Regions from separate parts of the Gimibacter soli genome, predicted to be linked through region 2. Evidence: riboswitches for the same ligand, from Rfam matches in the RefSeq annotation. Region 2 holds a riboswitch; the other holds the start of a gene.
What was found. A riboswitch is a leader RNA that binds a small molecule or an ion and turns the genes downstream of it on or off. The one in region 2 is predicted to bind cobalamin.
Positions count from the first base shown of each region.

Region 1 (9,422 bases), 600 kb from region 2:
TCAACGGCGCGACCATCGCTGCTGCTGTGGCCGGTGAAGGCCATCATCTCGATCTTCGCGCTTGCCGGATCCAGCTCCAGCTCTTCCGCGATGATCTGTGCGGCTGTTGTGATGATGCCCTGGCCCATGTCGGGCACCGGCACGCAGATGAAAATCTCGCCGGCTTCGGTAAAGCGCAGGCAGGGCGTTACATTGCCGGCGTTGTTCGCAGCGTCGGCGGCCAGCACCATCGGATTGGCGGAAACGGAAATGACAAGGGCGGCAGTGCCCTTGAGGAAGCCGCGGCGGGAAATTGCATTCATGGCTTTTCTCCCCTCAGGCCGGTTGCAGCGACTTGGCGGCGCGCTTGATCGCCTTGCGGACACGGACATAGGTGCCGCAGCGGCAAAGGTTCGTGATGTTCTCGGCGATATCCTGATCGGTCGGTTCGGGATAATCCTTCAGGAACGCGGCAACGGCCATGATCTGGCCGGCCTGGCAATAACCGCACTGGGCCACATCTTCGGCGATCCAGGCCTCCTGCACGGCATGGAGCCGTGCGCCTTCGGCCAGTCCCTCGATGGTGGTGATATTGGCGCCTTCCAAAGTGCTCATCGGCACGCTGCAGCTGCGGGCGGCGGTGCCATCGATATGCACGGTGCAGGCACCGCATGCGCCGATCCCGCAGCCGAATTTGGTACCCTTTAGCCCGGCGCCTTCGCGCAGATGCCACAGAAGCGGCATCTCGCCGTCGCCGTCAAACTGGCGTGGCTGGCCATTGATTGTAAGAGAAACCCGCGTCATCCCCATTCCCCTCATGCATGTGTGTAAGCGGGAACAGTGTAACGCGATCGGGCGAAGCGGTCGCGGCGGCCTGTCGCAACGGCAAAACGCTTCGTCCCGTTTCTTTAACCAAGGTTCAGGCGAGTTTTACCGGTAAGTAGTCGATCGTGCCGGCATTCTTCTCGCGGATGGCTGCTGCAGCATCGTCATAGAGGAAGGGCAGGAAGGCATACCGCCTGCCTTTCGTCACCGGATTGACCTTGTGGAGGAGCGAGCAGGAGAAGACAACGGCGGCACCTTTCGGGATGCGGAACGAGCGCGAACCATATTCCGGGAAACGGAGCTCGCCGCCTTCGAAGTCGTCATTCAGATTGATCGATGTTGCGAAGCGCCTGTGTGCGGTGCCGGCCGTTGTATTGTCGCGGTGGGCACTGAAATGGCCGCCGTCTTCGGCCTTGTAGCAGGCAACAATAAACCGCTCCATCCGCGTGACCGTGAACTGGTGAACCTTGGCGATTTCAGGTACCACGGTGCGACGGATGCGCGTGCGGAGTTCTTTCTGCAACTCTTTATCTTCGATATGATAGTCAGAGCGGCGTTTGAAGTCGTCCTCTCGCACACCGACTGTACGGCCGTTGATTTCCCGCATCACCCCGGATTCGCGCCCGCCATGCATGTCATAAAGGCTGACAAGCCTGTCACACAGTTCGTGGCTGAAGACGTTTGGAAGCAGGATTACCGGCGCCTGCAGCTCCATTCCCGCAAACATATCGACAGGTGGCAAGGCCCTTAGCAGGTTTGTCAGTGTAACAAGATCACTGCCGTCTTTCTCGAACTGAATAATCGAAATAACCCGCAAGGTGGGGTCGAGAATGACCCAGCGGCGTGCAAATGACGCTCTGGGGTCAGATTCGTCGGCGGCGCAGGCGGCATATAGCTTGCTGATCTTGAAATCGAAATCCCAGAAGAAGCGATAGCCCGGCATGCGATTTGCGACGCGACCGTTCGTTTCATCGGTCGGGTCATTACTGACACCGAAAAAGGCTGCGTGGCGATCATTGAAAATGTCGCCCATCGCATAGACATGCTCAAGTGCAGCCTTACTACGAGAATCCGCGGCAGTAGCGAAGAAGCAAAGCACCATGTAGCGCCCGGCAACGCTGTCGAAATGGTACTTTTCCTGATCGTAGCTTCGTTGATGAAACCACGGGGCTGGGTCCCCGACTTGCAGATTTTTGAACACCGCCATTTGCGCCGAACTTTCACGACGTATCAGGGCACCAATTGCCCTTTCGACCCGCTATTCATAATCGAGCACCTCAGGCAAGGGAAGCTTCAAGCGATTTCCGAAGCGTCATGATTTCGCGCTGCAGGCGGATCAGGTCACCTACTGGCATGCCGGTCGCCGCGACAATGCAGCCGGGGATATCCTTTGCTCCGTCTTTTAGGGAGCGGCCCTGGCTGGTCAGCCTGATCCGCACAACGCGCTCGTCCGCCTTGTCGCGGTGGCGTTCGATATGGCCCATGCCTTCCAGTCGCTTCAGAAGCGGGGTGAGGGTGGAGCTTTCAAGCGATAGCTTGGTGCCGAGGCTCCCCACTGTCTGGTCGTCTTCATTCCAGAGCGCTATCATGGTCAGGAACTGCGGGTAGGTGAGGCCGAGCCGGTCAAGAAGTGGCTTGTAGACGCGGTTGAAGGCGTGCCCCGCTGAATAGACGGCGAAACAGACCATGTCATTGAGCGCAATATCGTCCGGGATATCGGTCTCGGTGCCTTGCATCGCATCTCTCCTTGAAAATACTGATCTCAATATAAATCGCACGCGATATATTTTCAAGCGATTGACAATGGAGCTGGTGAGGCATATATATCGCACACGATCAAATCGTTCGATAATTTAAAGGGCAGTGACCCCAAACCCGAAAGGAAGCAACCATGTCTGTAAAAGTGCTTTATGAAACTACGGCCCGTGCAACGGGCGGCCGCGACGGCCAGTCGGGTACGCTTGACGGATCGTTCAGTGTGAAGCTCTCCACGCCGAAGGAGCTTGGCGGTGCGGGCGGCGAAGGCGCCAACCCCGAGCAGCTTTTCGCTTCGGGCTATGCGGCCTGCTTTATTGGCGCGATGAAAGCTGTGGCGGGCCCGGCCAAGATCAAGGTACCGGCTGAGGCAACTGTGACGGCAACCGTCGGCATCGGCCCACGCTCGGAAGGCGGTTTCGGCCTCACCGTGGCGCTTGAAGTAGCGCTGCCGGGGCTCGAGCGCGCGGTGGCCGAAGATCTGGTCGCCAAGGCGCACCAGGTTTGCCCCTATTCGAACGCCACGCGCGGCAACATCGACGTCCAGCTGACCGTCGCATAAACCGGCGCTGCCATCAGCAACCGAGAAAATGGCAAGGCTTTCACGGGCCTTGCCATTTTGCCTGTTCGTGCCGTAAAACCTTTGGCGGTGGTGCCCCGCGTGCGGGGTTAAAAGGGAAGCCGGTGTGGGGGATGCCCCCAAATCCGGCACTGTGCCCGCAACTGTGAGCCGCGCCGGCGGCAAAGTCAGGAACCTGCCACCGCGTCGTCATGGGTCTTCGGCCGGGATCAGCTGAAGGACGTGGCCAGCAGCCGCGACGACATCCGGATAACGACGGATCGGTTTCATGCGGCGCTTCGTGCCCTTATTGTCTCTTTTGTTCAGCACCGCTGCGGCCGCAGAGGGGGTGCTATCCCTTGATTATTGTGCGGACCAGTATGTGCTGGCACTGACGCCCCGGCACCAGATCACTGCGCTTTCGCCAGCGGCCACCACCGCCTACAGTTATTATGCCGACGCCGCAGCCGGGCTGCCGACCGTGCGTCCGGTTAGCGAGGATGTGCTGACGACCGACGCCAGCATCGTTGTTCGCGCCTGGGGCGGCGGGTTCGAGGCCACCCGGTATCTTGGCAAGTTTGGCATGCGCGGCGTGGATATTCCCTATGCAGACAGCCTTGATGCCGCAGGCGATGCCCTGATTGCTGTAGGCGAAGCGCTCGGCCAGCCGGACAAGGCCGCGGCGCTGAAAGTCGCCTTCGATGCCGCGCGCAATGAGCTGAAGACGCGCGCCGAAGGCAGGCCAACCCTCCGCGCGCTGTATGTAACGCCCGGCGGCGTGACGACCGGTGCCGGCACCTTTGTCGATGAACTGATGCGGGCGGGAGGTGTGATCAACATGGCGGCGGAAGGCGGCCGTGCCGGCTGGTTTCCGATCGACCTTGAAGCGCTGGTGACCGACCCGCCGGACCTGATCGTCGGCGGCTTCTTCGATCTCGACCGCAATTATATCGATCACTGGTCCATCGCCCGGCACAGCCTGTTTCGCGACCTTCTGGCCTCGCGGCCTGTGGTCATGATCCCGTCGCGCTATCTTTCCTGCGGGGCATGGTTCGCGGTTGAGGCCGCTGAGCGGATCGCCGAGACAGCCTATCCGCTGCAACGCGCGGAAGGAGCCGCCCGATGATCGGCGCGCGGGTCAATCTGATGCTTCTGGTACTTCTGCTTTTCGCCTGCCTTCTGGCGCTTGCGGTTGGCAGCACCAGCCTTGGACCCGGTGACGTGGTGAAGGGCCTTGTCGGCAATCCTGAAAGCGACAAGGCCGCCCTAATCGTGCGGGAAATCCGGCTGCCGCGCCTTGTGGCGGGGCTGATGGTCGGGGCGTCGCTCGGCCTTGCTGGCGCGGCCCTGCAGGGGCTGCTCAAAAATCCGCTCGCGGACCCCGGCGTGATCGGCGTCAGTGCCAGCGCCAGCCTCGGGGCAGTTATCGCGCTTTACTATGGGCTCAGTGCCGTCAGCGCCTATGCGGTACCGGGGTTTGCCCTCCTTGGGGCGCTCATATCAACGTCGCTTCTCTATGTGTTTGCCCGGCGGGATCCGAGCGCGCTGACGCTGATCCTTGTCGGGATCGCGCTCTCGCACCTTGCTGGCGCGCTGACCTCGCTTGCCATGAACCTGTCGCCCAATCCCTTCTCGCTCGGCAATATCGTGCTGTGGCTCCTAGGTTCGCTCGCCAACCGGTCGGAAGCCGATATCCTGCTGGCGCTGCCGTTCATGCTGCCGGGCTGGATACTGTTGATGATGGCAGGCCCCTCGCTCGCGCACCTCACCTTGGACGATGACGTGGCGGAAAGCGCCGGGGTCAACCTCCGCCGCGTGCGGTTTCTGGTGGTCGCCGGCAGTGCGTTGGCGGTCGGGGCGTCGGTTGCCATCGCTGGCACGATTGGTTTCGTGGGGCTGATGGTGCCGCATATGATCCGGCCCTTCGTGGGGCACGATCCGGCCCGGCTGCTGCTGCCGTCGGCCCTTGGTGGCGCACTGCTGGTAACGCTTGCCGATGGGCTCCTCCGGGTGATCCCCACCGAACAGGAATTGAAGCTTGGTGTTCTGACCGCCCTTCTGGGTGTGCCTTTCTTCCTTGCCCTTATCCTCAAGACACGGCGGCAGATGCGATGAGCAGTATCCTCGAAGCGAAGGGACTGACCGTCAGCCTTGGTGGTCGCTGGGTGGTGGACGGCGTGGATATGGCCGTCTCGGCGGGGGAAGTCGTCGGCCTCATTGGCCCCAACGGGGCGGGCAAAACGAGCCTTTTGCGTGCGCTGCTGCGTTTCCTGCCGCTGACGACCGGCACGCTCACCCTGATGGGCGAAGATTTCTCCCTGCTGCCCGCACACCGGCTGGCCGGTCGGATCGCCTATCTGCCGCAAAGCCCGACCGTTCACTGGCCACTTACGGTTGAAGCGCTCGTCGCGCTCGGGCGTGGCACGCGTCCCTTGTTTACGCAGCAAAGCGAGGCCGACCGGGATGCTGTCGAGCGGGCAATGGAGCTGGCCGATATCGCAGCCTTGCGGGACCGGCCCGCGACTGATCTTTCAGGCGGCGAGCGCGCCCGCGTGCTGCTTGCCCGGGCACTCGCCGCAGATGCGCCGCTGTTGCTCGCCGACGAGCCGGTGGCAGCGCTTGACCCCGCCCACCAGTTGAGCGTGATGAATGTGCTGAAAGAGGTGGCAACTGGCGGCAAGGCGGTTGTTGTCGTGATGCACGACCTGTCGCTCGCCGCACGTTACTGCGATCGCCTGGTCGTGCTGGATGGCGGCCGCAAGGTGGCAGAAGGCACGCCTGGCGACGTGCTGACCGATGCGCTGCTTGCCAAGGTCTATGGCGTCAGGGTAAGCCGGGGTGAGGCTGGGGCACTGACCCCTGTATCCCTGTCCCGCTGACTGTCCTGGAAGATATGCGATGACCGATTTTGTGATCCCTGCACCAGTAACTACGAGTGTGCCTGTTGACGGCACGGATGCCCGTTTCCCCGTGCACCGCATCTATTGCGTTGGCCGCAATTATGCCGACCATGTGCGCGAAATGGGCGGAGATCCCAAATCGGTACCGCCGACCTTTTTCTCGAAGCCGGCGGACGCGCTTGTCACCGATGGTGCTGACGCGGCCTACCCGCCGATGACAGCAGACCTGCATTTTGAAATCGAGCTTGTCGTCGCGCTGAAGTCCGGCGGCGCCAATATTGCCGAGGCCGATGCGCTGTCGCATGTCTTCGGTTATGCGGTAGGAAACGACCTGACCCGGCGGGACCTGCAGGGACTGGCCAAGAAGGGCGGCTCTCCATGGGATATGGCCAAAGGGTTTGACCAGTCGGCGCCCATTGGCTCGCTGGTACCGGCGGCCAAGGCCGGGCATCCCGCTACCGGGCGGATATGGCTTTCGGTCGATGGCGCAGTCCGACAGGACGCGGACCTTGGCGACATGATCTGGTCGGTTCCTGCAATCATTGCCGAGCTGTCGCGTTTTGTGACACTCGCGCCCGGTGACCTGATCTTCACCGGTACGCCAGCGGGGGTAGGGGCGGTCACGAAGGGTGCACTCATCGAAGGGGGCATCGATGGCGTCGGCACCCTGCGTCACCGCATCGCCTGATTATTCGAAATAGACCATCACTTGGTGGCCGATCATCACAAGCCGACCGTCTTCCGTGAAGATGCGGCCGGTTTGCTGGCAATAGCCGCCGTCAGCAGCATCCAGGGAAAAGTCCAGATAGAACCATTCGCCTGTCACCTCGCGCGGATCGACGAGGAAATCGAGCGACCAGGTAAGCGAACTTGCCGTTTTGCGTTCGCGGTAATGCGATAGCATTGCGGGCGGGGGCATGTCGGCGATGGCGATCAGCCGTTCGGTCGCAAGGGCTTCATCCACCGGATTGCGGAAGCGCACCCACATGCCGATGCGGGTGGAATTGCTGCCGCTTGAAGGGATGCCGCCGCCGGTCCAGCGAATCTCGAAATTCTCGAGGAAATCGGGGAACAGTCCTTTCACAAACGGGGCTGCGGGTACGCTATCGCGTTCTTCGGGCGTGAAGGCCGCAAGGGGTGACGAGCCTTTGGTCGGGCGCGCGTCGCCAAAGGCGGCCTGTGCGACAGCCGCCACACCGCCGCCTGAGACGAGCCGGGCTTCGGCCTGAATGACCGATTTGCCGGCGCGCAGCAGGTTTGCCTCGATATCGGCCTTTTCACCGAGGAGGACAGGGGCGACGAAGGAAACGAGAAGCGAGCGCAGCGGGCGTTCATCTGCCCCGAGCTTTTGCCGCATGGCATTGACGGCAAGGGCAGCCGTCAGCCCGCCGAAGGCCGAACGGCCCTGTCCCCAGCCGGGGGGCACCGTCAGGCTGAAGCCTTCGCCCGCGGGGGCAAGGCCGTTGATCACATCACTCATCGGAATAAGGTCACTCATGGTACTTCGCCGTTTCTCGCTATCGGTCCATAATTGGTTAGGTGCACGAACTATAAGGCGGTGCGCGGCATTCGTCCATCATACAAGAGGATGGTGGTCGCGGCCCTTTGGTTGTTTTTCTCGCCTATTGCTATATTATCAACCGCTTGAGGCGTCTGGCGGTTGAATGCCGCCCTGTAGAAACAGTATCGGGCGACTGGGGGTCTTGTCATGTCTAGTCTCTACGAGTGGCTCGTGGGGGATGCGGGTTTTGCGCCCCATGGGTATTGCCTGATCTGGGATGACAGGATCATCCATCTGCATGTTGGCTCCGATGCGGCTATCGCCATCGCCTACTTCATCATCCCTTTTGCGCTTCTGAAAGTCCGCCGGGACCGGCCCGACCTGCTGCCCGCGCCCGTGGCCGGGTTGTTTGCGGCCTTCATCCTTCTTTGCGGTATCACCCATGTGTTCGGTATCGTCACCATGTGGCAGCCGATTTATGCCCTTGAGGGGATATTGAAGGCTGCGACGGCGGCGGTATCCCTCGTGACGGCGGCATTTCTCCTGATGAATATGCGGCATGTGGCCAATATGCCGTCGGTCGTGGTTATGGCGAAACTGAATGAGGAATTGCGTGCCGGCATCAGGGAGAAGGAAAAGGCTGAATCGGATCGGGATCGGTTGATCAATGAGCTGGAAGAACGCGTGAAGGCGCGCACAGCCCGGCTTGAACAGCTGATGTTGGATCACGCGGCGCTCAACGAAGAGCTTCAGGCCGAGATCGAGGCGCGTGATGCGATGCTTGCCAATGTCAGCCATGATTTCAAAACACCCCTCAATGCCATCATCGGCTTTTCCGAAATGCTGGAAATGAAGGTGCATGGCAACGAGCTTGAAGGCCGCAACCTCAGCTATGTGCGCGATATCCGCGATGCGGGCCAGCGGCTCAGCGGCCTTGTCCGGCAGATTGTCGAGGTGCAACGGCTGAAGTCCGGCGCCATCGAACTGGAACTCAGCGAGTTTGATCTGGCGGATATTTTCCGCAGTATTATCAACGAGCTTGAGCTGGACGCACGTCGCAAGGGGTTGAATATTAACCTGAATGTTGAGGGCAAGTTGACGATGGCAGGCGACAGACTGCTTGTCTGGCGGCTCTTTGAAAATATCCTGTCGAACGCGGTAAAATACACCGATCAGGGCCGGATCGAAATCCAGGCAAAAGGCGACCGGGACTGGATCAGTATCCAGGTGGTGGATACCGGGCGCGGTATCGCAGCGGACAAGTTGCCCAAGGTGTTCGAAATGTTCCAGCGTGGGGATAGGTCCGATACCGCTGGGGGGCACGGGGTTGGCCTTGCCATCGTGCGCGAGATCACTCGCCGCCATAACGGGACCGTATGGCTTGATTCCGCCGAAGGGGAGGGCACAACTGTGACCGTCGGCCTGCCCGTGCGCCAGCCGGAAATGGTAGCAGCCAGCGTTTCGGAAAATTGAATCGTCAATTTGGTTAGCCTCCCTTACAATCCCCCGCGAAATTATCTGATCAAGGGAGGGTGAGTATGCTTGTGACCAAATTCAGCGATACCGTACGGCTTGAGACCGAGGGCGATCTGGCCGTTGTGCGGGTCGATAATCCGCCGGTGAATGCACTGTCGGCAGACGTGCGCGCCGGGCTCAAGGCCGCATTCGATGCAGTCGGCGCCAATGCTGATATCACCGCCATCGTGCTGGCCTGCGATGGCCGTACCTTCATCGCGGGCGCCGATATCCGCGAGTTCGGCAAGCCGATGCAGGGCCCGAGCCTGCACGATGTGGAAGAAGCCATCGAGAATGTTGGCAAGCCTGTTGTAGCAGCGATCCACGGCACCGCGCTTGGCGGCGGGCTCGAGGTTGCACTTGCCTGTCATTGGCGGGTTGCTGTGCC
Region 1 is NZ_CP116805.1:2,889,923-2,899,344, reverse strand. It holds gene PH603_RS13375 (xanthine dehydrogenase family protein molybdopterin-binding subunit) at 1-302, opposite strand, end outside; gene PH603_RS13370 ((2Fe-2S)-binding protein) at 316-783, opposite strand; gene PH603_RS13365 (2OG-Fe(II) oxygenase family protein) at 899-2,011, opposite strand; gene PH603_RS13360 (MarR family winged helix-turn-helix transcriptional regulator) at 2,082-2,540, opposite strand; gene PH603_RS13355 (organic hydroperoxide resistance protein) at 2,696-3,121, shown strand; cobalamin riboswitch at 3,193-3,336, shown strand; gene PH603_RS13350 (ABC transporter substrate-binding protein) at 3,468-4,244, shown strand; gene PH603_RS13345 (FecCD family ABC transporter permease) at 4,241-5,233, shown strand; gene PH603_RS13340 (ABC transporter ATP-binding protein) at 5,230-5,997, shown strand; gene PH603_RS13335 (fumarylacetoacetate hydrolase family protein) at 6,017-6,706, shown strand; gene PH603_RS13330 (thioesterase family protein) at 6,707-7,516, opposite strand; gene PH603_RS13325 (sensor histidine kinase) at 7,727-8,992, shown strand; gene PH603_RS13320 (3-hydroxyacyl-CoA dehydrogenase NAD-binding domain-containing protein) at 9,064-9,422, shown strand, end outside.
Region 1: another riboswitch for cobalamin. It lies ahead of PH603_RS13350 (ABC transporter substrate-binding protein); the one in region 2 lies ahead of PH603_RS16095 (TonB-dependent receptor plug domain-containing protein).

Region 2 (9,422 bases):
AGTGTCGCCGAGCAGGTCGCGGCCATTGTCGGTTGCGAACAGCTTGCCGGTTTCCGGCTGCCAGTCGAACCCGACCGAATTCCGGAGCCCCGTTGCATAGGTGCGCGCCTCCGAACCATCGCGGTTCATGACGATCATCTCGGCGCGGTAAAGCTCGGTCTCGATACACACATTGCAGGTGGACCCCACCGTCACATAGATGCGCCCGTCGGGGCCGATGCCCAGCGTGCGGGTGCGGTGATTGCCGTCCTCGGGCATGCCGGTGAAGATGGTTTCCATCTCGCCCATCGTGCGGGTTGCGGCGTCAAACGGCGCGCGGCTCACCTGCGTTTCTTCGGCGATATAAAGATACTGGTCATCCAGATCGATGCCCGATGGCAGATCGAGCCCGCCCGCCAGCTGCGTGCGGCCATCGGCGCGGCCATCGCCGTCCTTGTCGGCATGCAGCAGCACGACCTTGCCGTCGCGGTGCGTGGCAACGATCATGTCGCCCGCTGCGGTGAAGCGCATCATGCGCGCTTTTTCAACGCCGTCCGCATAGATGCCGATCTCGAACCCTTCGGGCACCTGCAGGCGGTTGCTGGCGGTATTCGCATCAACCGCCTTGGCTTCCTTGCCCGTCAGGAAATCAAGGAAAGGCCCGTTGATCGTCGGCGCCATCCACCAGACACCGGCAACAGCCGCACCAACAACGGCACCAAGGCCGATAATCCATTTCTTTTTCGACATATCTTTTCCCCCGGCGAATCGTGGGGGCGAGACTATCGCCGTGGGGCCCTTATCGCAAGAAAAGGCGGCGTGAGGGCGGCGATTCATCAGGTAGCGGATGTATGATCGATGCCAGCAGTTCAAGGCTGTCGACCAGCCGCGGCCCCGGCCGGTTAAAGAGGCCGTTACCATCCACGATCCGGACCCTCGTGCCCGCACGCTCAAGCGCCGCGAGCGCTGTGGCCGTTTCACCAAGTTCTGCGTCAGCGCGGGTACGGGCGGGTTCGAACCCGCACATGGCAAGGATCAGATAGTCGGGCTTCAGAGCCGCCACCTCGTCCCAATCCGTGCGGCGGGACGGCGCGCCTGAAAGGCCGGACACATCCAGTCCGCCCGCCAGCGTGACAAGGTCGGCAATCCAGTGGCCACCCATGAAGGGCGGGTCCAGCCAATCAAGCAGCAGCACGCGCGGCCTGAGCGGATGGCGAACAACGCGGGAGACAACCTTGTCGATCCGGGCATTCAGCCTGAGGACAAGCTGTTCGCCGCGCTCGCGCACCCCGGCGGCGACCGCCACGCCGTGGATGGTTTTCAGCACATCGGCAAGGGTGACGGGTTCAAGATTCACAAGGCGGGGCTGTGAGCTGATGGCGCCAAGGGCTGCCTCCACATCCTCGCCAGACACAGCACACACATCGCACAGCGCCTGCGTGACGATCAGGTCCGGCTGCAGCTTTTCCAGAAGGTCGGTATCAAGTGCATAAAGGGCGGCGTTGCCCGCCAGATGCTCGCGCACGATCCGGTCGATCTCGGCCTGCGGGGCCACCTTGTCGACAATGCTTGAGGTCAGCACCGGCAGGTCTTCAACGCCTGCCGGATAGTCGCAGCAGTGCGACACGCCAACCAGATTATCCTTCAGCCCGAGGGCCGCGATGATTTCGGTGGCGCTGGCAAGGAGCGAGGCGATCCGCATGGCGCTCTCCTCAAACCGCGTGGCCGCCTTCGTCCCGTCGGTTTTCCTTCATCTGCGCCACCATGGCCTCCCCGCCAAACAGCAGGGTCGCATAGACCGCATCCCCGGCGATTGACGCCAGCAGCATCGGCAAGCCGGCCACATAGCAGGCCATCAGGTCCGTGAAAGTCGGCGGATAGAAAGCGATCCAGTTGCCGATGTTGGAAATGAGATAGAAGGCGATGGCATTGACGAGCACGGCAGAGGCCACCGGCACCATGCCCCGCCGGGCGCGCAGCATCGCCCGCCCAATCAGGGGCCCGGCCAGAAAGCCGATGTAAACGGCCATCAGCACACGGGCGTCATAGAAGCCCGTGATGATATTGCCGACAAGAAGCGCGATGACCGGCAGTGCCAGCGCCTGCAGGAGCGGCATCCGTGCCCCGGCAAAAAGCCCGAAAGCACCGATCGGTGTGAAGTTCATCGGGTGCGGCAACAGCCGCGCCACCACTGCAAACAGGATCAGGAACCGGGTCATCGCGCTTCTCCCTTCGCTTAAAGGGCGATGCGGAGGCCAGCGTAAGCCGCAGCCCCCGGCGTCGCGAAGCCAACGATATTCTCGTACTGCTCGTCGAACGCATTCTCGACCCGCGCCGTGATGCTGACATGGTCGTTGATGCGGTAGGCGCCGGTTACCCGGGCCAGCACATAGGACTTCAGCGTCAGAGTTTCAGAGGCGAGCGGCCACGGCGGGAAGAAGGTATCAAGCGCTTCGCCCGTGTAGGCCGCACTCGCCGTCAGGGTCAGGGCGCTGGTTGCTTCCCAGGTCGCGACGATGCTGCCGCTATGCTTCGGGCGGCGCAGTTCGCGCTTGTAACCATCCGCACCATCGGGCTCTTTCGCATTCACAAAGGCATAGCTCGCCGACAGGCTGAAGCCATCCACCGGGCGCGCGTCGGCGGTCAACTCAAAGCCATCCCGCTTTGATTTGCCGTCCACATTGCCGGCGGTATAAAGCCCGCTTGCGGGGTCGAACACGAAGCCGTTGATTTCGTCCTTCAGGCGGGTGCGATAGACGGCGGCACCAAGCGTCAGTTTCTCGGGCAGCACATCATAGGAACCGCCAACCTCGACCGAAACACTGCGTTCTGGCGTCAGGTCCGGGTTGCCGACAAACTGGTCGGAATAGAAGCCGAAACGTTCCACAAAGGTCGGAGCCTTCTGGGCGCGGGCCGCACTCGCATAAACCTTGCCGCGACCGTCCATCAGGTCCTGCGACAGGGCGAAGCGCCAGCTGGTGAAATTCTTGAAGTCGCTGTTGTCATCATGGCGGACGCTGGCATTGAGCGTCAGGCCCTCCAGAACATCACCCTGATAGGCGGCCACAAAGCCCGTTACATCCATCGACCGTTTCTGGTTCGGATCACCCCACGGCTGGGCGATGCCTTCCTGCGTGAAATCGGTGTTTTCATGATCAACGGCGAGCGTCAGCGTGTGGCCTTCGCTGAGCGTGAAGGCGGCATCGGCATAAAGGCCGAGGCGCTGGGCGCTCGTGGCGCCGTCTGCCGCTTCACCCACATAATTGTCGATGGATGTATCAAGGAAAGTGACCCGCAGGCCCTGCTGCCAGCGGCCATCCAGAAGGCTCATGCGCGCGGCAGCACCCAGCGTGGTGGAGTGATTTTCCGTGCGGTTGTCGCTATCCGCCGGCAGGCCGGTCGCGAAATCGGTGCCGTCGAACTCGCTTTCAGCGTCGGTGTGGCGCATCGTCAGGTCCAGCCGGAAATCCTCGCTTGGGGTCACGCCGATAGCGCCCGAAACGGTGAGGTTTTCGTAACCGTCATCCTCGTCACCCGTGCGGGAAACATTGGTGCCGTCCGATTTGCCGTAGCCGACAGCAAGGCGGCTCGTGAAGGTTTCGCTGCCGGTGCCCACGGCGCCGTACAGGCGTTTCGTATCAAACGCGCCATATTCGCCGCCCACGTGGCCTTGCACGCCTTCCTCGGCGCGTTTGGTGATGATGTTGATCACCCCGGCAACGGCATCCGAACCCCAGACGGCAGAGAGGGGCGCGCGCGCCACTTCGATCCGTTCGATATCAAGGCCGGTCAGGTGTTCGAACTGGACTTCATCGCCAGCAGCGGGATCGTTGAGTTCCACGCCGTCCACCAGCACCAGAAGCTGGTTGGCTTCGGCGCCGCGCAGACGAAGCTGCGTCTGCCCGCCGACAGAACCGGCGGTGGCGGCTGCCATGCCCGGCACTTCGGCCAGCACATCGGCAAGGCGGTAGACCTGCCGGTTTTCAAGCGCGGTGCCTTCGATCACACTGAGGCTGACACCGGCGCGGGCGAGATCACCCGTGCGGGCGGCGGTCACTTCGATGGTTTCCACCTCGCCGGACGCGATGGCGGCGGGGGTGAGAAGGGTGGAAAGAAGCAGGAAAGAGGTCAGTTTCGTCATCGTCAAATAGCCTTGTTCCCGGCGAATGCAGCCGGATGGACCCAAAGCCGTGGCGGAAAAGACTGGCGCTGATGACGAAGCAAAGGTCGTCTCGGCGGGCCCGACGCACACGGCAACACACAAAGTGTCGCCGGTACGGATACCCGCTCCCTTGGACTGACCCGGTCCCGGGATCGACGACGTGACGGCAGGCTTCCTGACTATGCGGGTCTCGGCTTCGGTCCGCCTTCCCGGTTTGCACCAGTGGCATTTCGGACCATCGCTCGCCGCTTACAGTTGCGGGTACAGTCGGGGATTTCCACCCCGTTTCCTTTTATCCCCTCTCCCGAGGGGCACCGTCACGCATTGGTATAGGGGGGAATATGGGCGGGGGCAAGTGATAGGTTCTTCCATCCTGCGAGAAACAAATCTCACCAAGACTAAATATTTTAGAATTATAAAAATAATATTATGTATTGAAATTTTTTAATTTATGACGCCATCACCAATACTCCAGAAATAATTACAGAAACAATACCCACTAAATTTGGAATCCAATAATCGATTGCTGCACTAATTTTATTTCCAAAAGTTTTTTCCAAAGACGCCTTAGTTCCATCAACTCCAAAAATATCCTGTAACTGTCCAGTAACATGATTATGAGTTACAGAAAGCCAGAATGACGATAAAGAGAAACCAAAATAAAAAAACGTTGCCGGTAGAGCATAGGCGCCAAACTGCATTACAAGTTGACCCTCTTGCTTCTGTGTAGAAAAATTTGCAGCTAAAACGGTGATAAATATTATAAGAATGTTTCTTTTGTTAACATTCAATCTCGCCCTTAGCTCTCCAGAAAAATGTGTCGCCAAATCTACGTTTTTAATTTTTGGAACAGCAGATCGTTTCCTAACTTCTGTAGGAATAAAAAGAGCTAACGTGCAAAAAACAAAAATCACAAATGCTATATAGACCTTCTCCGTACCCGATGAACTACCCGAACTAATCCTCTCTACGGGGTCGAATACATCACCAATGGATAAGGATATAGTACGCACGCATAAAACTATGAAAGAAATAGTAAACATCAAAATCATGGACAACAGGCGTCCTCTAGCCCTATCCATGTCTATTTTAGAAACATTATTGTCAGGGTGTGATTTCCCAATCTCTGGCATCAATCGTTCTTCTTTGTAAACAGAGGCCCATCTACAGAATTTCTGCAGGGTGGTATCCGAATGACGATACACAAATCACCAACGTGCTGACCGGAAGGCGGCCAGAGATAGGCTCAATTGCTTATGCAATGAAGCCGTGTTGTCCTACTCCACCACCCAGGTCTCGCCCGCTTTCATGATGTCCTGCAAGGACCGGCGGCCTTTGGCGCTCGCGACGCGGCCGAGGACGGCTTCGGTGTAGGTTTCACCGCGCGGGGCAGCGTAAAGCACACCCATGGCGACCGGCTCGCCGTCCTTGTGGCCAAGGCGGGCGACCATCTGGGCGAGTGGCAGGCTGGTTTCGTCATGCACCTGGATATGCTCAAGGTCGACACCGTTTCCAAGCGTGACAACCTCAAGGCTGAAGGTCGCCGGGTTGAAGCGGATGCCCTTCTCGTTGTCCTTGCCAAAGAGCATCGGCTTGCCGTGCTCCAGATGCAGCTGATTGTCGGCTGCCGAGGCCTTGTCGGTCACCTTCGCCCAGACATCATCGTTATAAACGATGCAGTTCTGCAGGATTTCGACGAACGCCGTGCCCTTGAACTGGTGGGCGCGGGTGAAGACGATGGGCATATGCTTCTGTGCGGTGTCCACCGTGCGGGCCACGAAGGGCGCGTTGGCGCCGAGCGCGAAACTGATCGGGTCAAGCGACGGGTCGATCGAGCCATCGGGGGTAGAGGGCGACCGGGTGCCGATATCCGAGGTCGGGCTATATTGCCCCTTGGTGAGGCCGTAAATCTTGTTGTTAAAGAGCAGTATCTTCAGGTCAACGTTGCGGCGCAGGGCATGCATCAGATGGTTGCCGCCGATCGAAAGCCCGTCGCCGTCCCCCGTGACGACCCAGACATCGAGGTCGTTATTGGCGAGCTTCAGCCCCGTCGCAATCGCCGGCGCGCGACCGTGGATCGTGTGGAAGCCGTAGGTATTCATATAATAGGGGAAGCGGCTGGAGCAGCCGATCCCTGAGACAAACACGGTGTTTTCGCGCGTCACGCCGAGGTCCGGCAGGGTGCGCTGCATGCATTTCAGGATCGCATAGTCCCCGCAGCCGGGGCACCAGCGCACTTCCTGATCGGTTGCGAAATCGGCAGGCTTCAGCGGTTCATTCATCTTGGCGGCGCTCATGTCGTTCATGGCTTCGCTCCTTCGATTATGCGCCGAGCATGGCGCGAATGCCATCCAGGATTTCGGCAATCTTGAACGGCTGGCCGGATACCTTGGTGAAGGGCTTTGCGTCGACGAGATAGGTGTCGCGCAGCACCGTCTTCAGCTGGCCATGGTTCATTTCCGGCACCATGATCTGTTTGAACCCCTTCATCAGGTCTCCGAGGTTCGCCGGGAAGGGATTGAGATAGCGGATATGGGCGTGGGAAACCTTCAACCCCTCGGCCCGCGCACACCGCACGGCTTCCGAAATCGGACCATAGGTGGAGCCCCAGCCGACAATCAGCAGGTCACCCGTTTCCTCGCCCTGATCCACAGTCTGCGCCGGAATGTCATTGGCGATCCCGGCGATCTTGTTGGCGCGGGTGTCGGTCATCTTCTGATGGTTGGCGGGATCATAGGAGATATGCCCCGTCGCGAAGCTTTTCTCGATGCCGCCGATCCGGTGTTCGCAGCCCGGCGTGCCGGGGATCGCCCAGTTGCGGGCAAGGGTCGTCTCGTCCCGCTTGAAGGGATTGAAGCCCGCCTCGCCCGGCTCGGTCACGAATTGCACCTTGAAGGGCGCATAAGTGGAAAGATCGGGAATTTTCCAAGGCTCGGCGGCGTTTGCGATGAAGCCGTCCGTCAGCAGCATCACGGGGGTCATATATTTCACCGCCAGCCGGCAGGCCTCGATGGCGGCATCGAAACAGTCACCGGGCGACGAAGTGGCAATCACCGGCACGGGTGCGTCCCCGTTGCGGCCATAGACGGCCTGATACAGGTCGGACTGTTCGGTTTTGGTCGGCAGGCCTGTCGAGGGCCCGCCCCGCTGGCTGTTGATGATGAGAAGCGGCAGCTCGGTCGAGATGGCAAGCCCGATGGCTTCCCCTTTGAGCGCGATGCCGGGGCCGGACGATGACGTGACGCCGAGCGCCCCGCCATAGGAGGCGCCGAGGGCCGCGCACACCGCCGCGATCTCGTCTTCCGCCTGGAAGGTGACAACCCCCAGTTCCTTGAGCCCCGAAAGCGTGTGCAACACCGGCGAGGCCGGGGTGATGGGGTAGGAGCCGAACATGACATTCAGCCCGGCAAGTTCCGCCCCCGCGACAATGCCCCACGAAATCGCCTGGCTGCCGGTGACGGTGCGATAAAGGCCGGGTTCGGACTTGACCGCATCGATCTGGTAACGCTTCAGGGTGGCCGAAAGCTCGGCCGTTTCTCCAAAAGCGTGGCCGGCGTTGAGCGCGGCAATGTTGGCGTCGGCGAGCGTCGGCGCCTTCGAGAATTTCTTCTGCAGCCAGTTTGTCACCGGCTCGCGCTTGCGGCTGAACATCCAGAGCATCAGGCCGAGCGTCCACATATTCTTGCAGCGCAGGGCTTCCTTGTTGCCAAGGCCGAAATCCTTCACGGCTTCAAGGGTGAGCTTCGAGATATCGATCTCGATCAGCTGGTAATCTTTCAGGGAGCCCGCCTCGATCGGGTCGGCCTCGTAGCCGGCCTTTTGCAGGTTGCGCGGATTGAAGGTGCCGGTATCCACCACCAGCACGCCGCCCGAGCGCAAGTCGCCAAGATTGGTCTTCAGGGCTGCGGGGTTCATGGCCACCAGCACATCGGGGCGGTCGCCCACCGTCATGATCGCCTTGGCACCGAAATTGATCTGGAAAGCAGACACGCCGAAAGTGGTGCCAACGGGCGCCCTGATCTCGGCGGGGAAGTCGGGGAAGGTCGCAAGGTCGTTCCCCGAGAGGGCAGTCGTGGCGGTGAAACGGCCGCCCGTCAACTGCATGCCGTCACCACTATCACCTGCGAAGCGAACCACGGCGGATTCTAGATGCTGGGTCTCTGCACTCATATGGATCGTCCTTGTTTTTTACTACGGCACAAATACTAAAGCCGGGCCCCTCCCTTCCGTCGTACCTTGAATATGGTTAAAAGGCGACGGAGAAAAACTAATACCATTCGCCATATGCGCTTGTCGCGGGCGATATTGCCGCACCCCCATGCTGCGGCAACCGGCTTAATTGCTGCGCGGCGTACGCATCAGGACAAATTCTTCCGCTGCCGACGGATGCACCGCCACGGTGCGGTCGAAATCGGCCTTGGTGAGGCCGGCCTTCACCGCAATCCCGATGCCCTGAATGATTTCTGCCGCGTCCGCGCCGATCATATGGGCGCCCAGCACCTTGTCGGTTTTTTTGTCCACAACAAGCTTCATGAAAGCGCGTTCGCTGCCGCCGGCGAGCGTCTGTTTCATCGGGCGGAAGTCGGAAACATAGACTGCAACATCATGGCCCTTTGCTGCCGCGTCTTCTTCCGACAGGCCGACGGTGCCGATGGGCGGCTGCGAGAAGACGGCGGTCGGCACCGCGTCATGCTCGGGCGCCGTCGGCGCATTCCCATAAAGCGTCAGCGCGAAGGCATGACCTTCCTTGATCGCAACGGGCGTCAGCGCAATCCGGTTCGTCACATCCCCCACCGCATAAATAGCGGGGTTGGTGGTGCGACCATATTTGTCGACAATCACACCGCCTGCATCGTCAAGCGCTACACCCGCTTTCCTGAGGCCCAGATTATCCGTGTGCGGCTTGCGGCCGGTTGCGAACATCACAGCGCCCGCATCAAGGGTGGAGCCATCCGTCAGCGTCAGGCGCACGCCGGTGGCGGTTTTCTCGATGGCGGTGACATTGGTATTCAGGCGGAGGTCGATCCCCTTGCCGGTCATTTCAGTGGCAAGGCGGCTGCGGATGTCGCCGTCGAACCCGCGCAGGATCTGGTCGCCGCGATAGAGCTGCGTGACCTTGGCGCCCATGCCATTGAAGATGCCGGCGAACTCGACCGCGATATAGCCGCCGCCCACGACCACTACATGGTCCGGCAGGTCCGGCAGGTGGAAAGCCTCGTTCGAGGTGATGGCATGCTCGGCGCCCGGGATATCCGGCTTGGTCGGGGTGCCGCCGGTGGCA
Region 2 is NZ_CP116805.1:3,486,324-3,495,745, forward strand. It holds gene PH603_RS16080 (PQQ-dependent sugar dehydrogenase) at 1-729, opposite strand, end outside; gene PH603_RS16085 (ABC transporter substrate-binding protein) at 779-1,681, opposite strand; gene PH603_RS16090 (DUF6580 family putative transport protein) at 1,692-2,198, opposite strand; gene PH603_RS16095 (TonB-dependent receptor plug domain-containing protein) at 2,216-4,120, opposite strand; cobalamin riboswitch at 4,290-4,475, opposite strand; gene PH603_RS16100 (hypothetical protein) at 4,591-5,274, opposite strand; gene PH603_RS16105 (2-oxoacid:ferredoxin oxidoreductase subunit beta) at 5,419-6,447, opposite strand; gene PH603_RS16110 (2-oxoacid:acceptor oxidoreductase subunit alpha) at 6,464-8,311, opposite strand; gene gor (glutathione-disulfide reductase) at 8,477-9,422, opposite strand, start outside.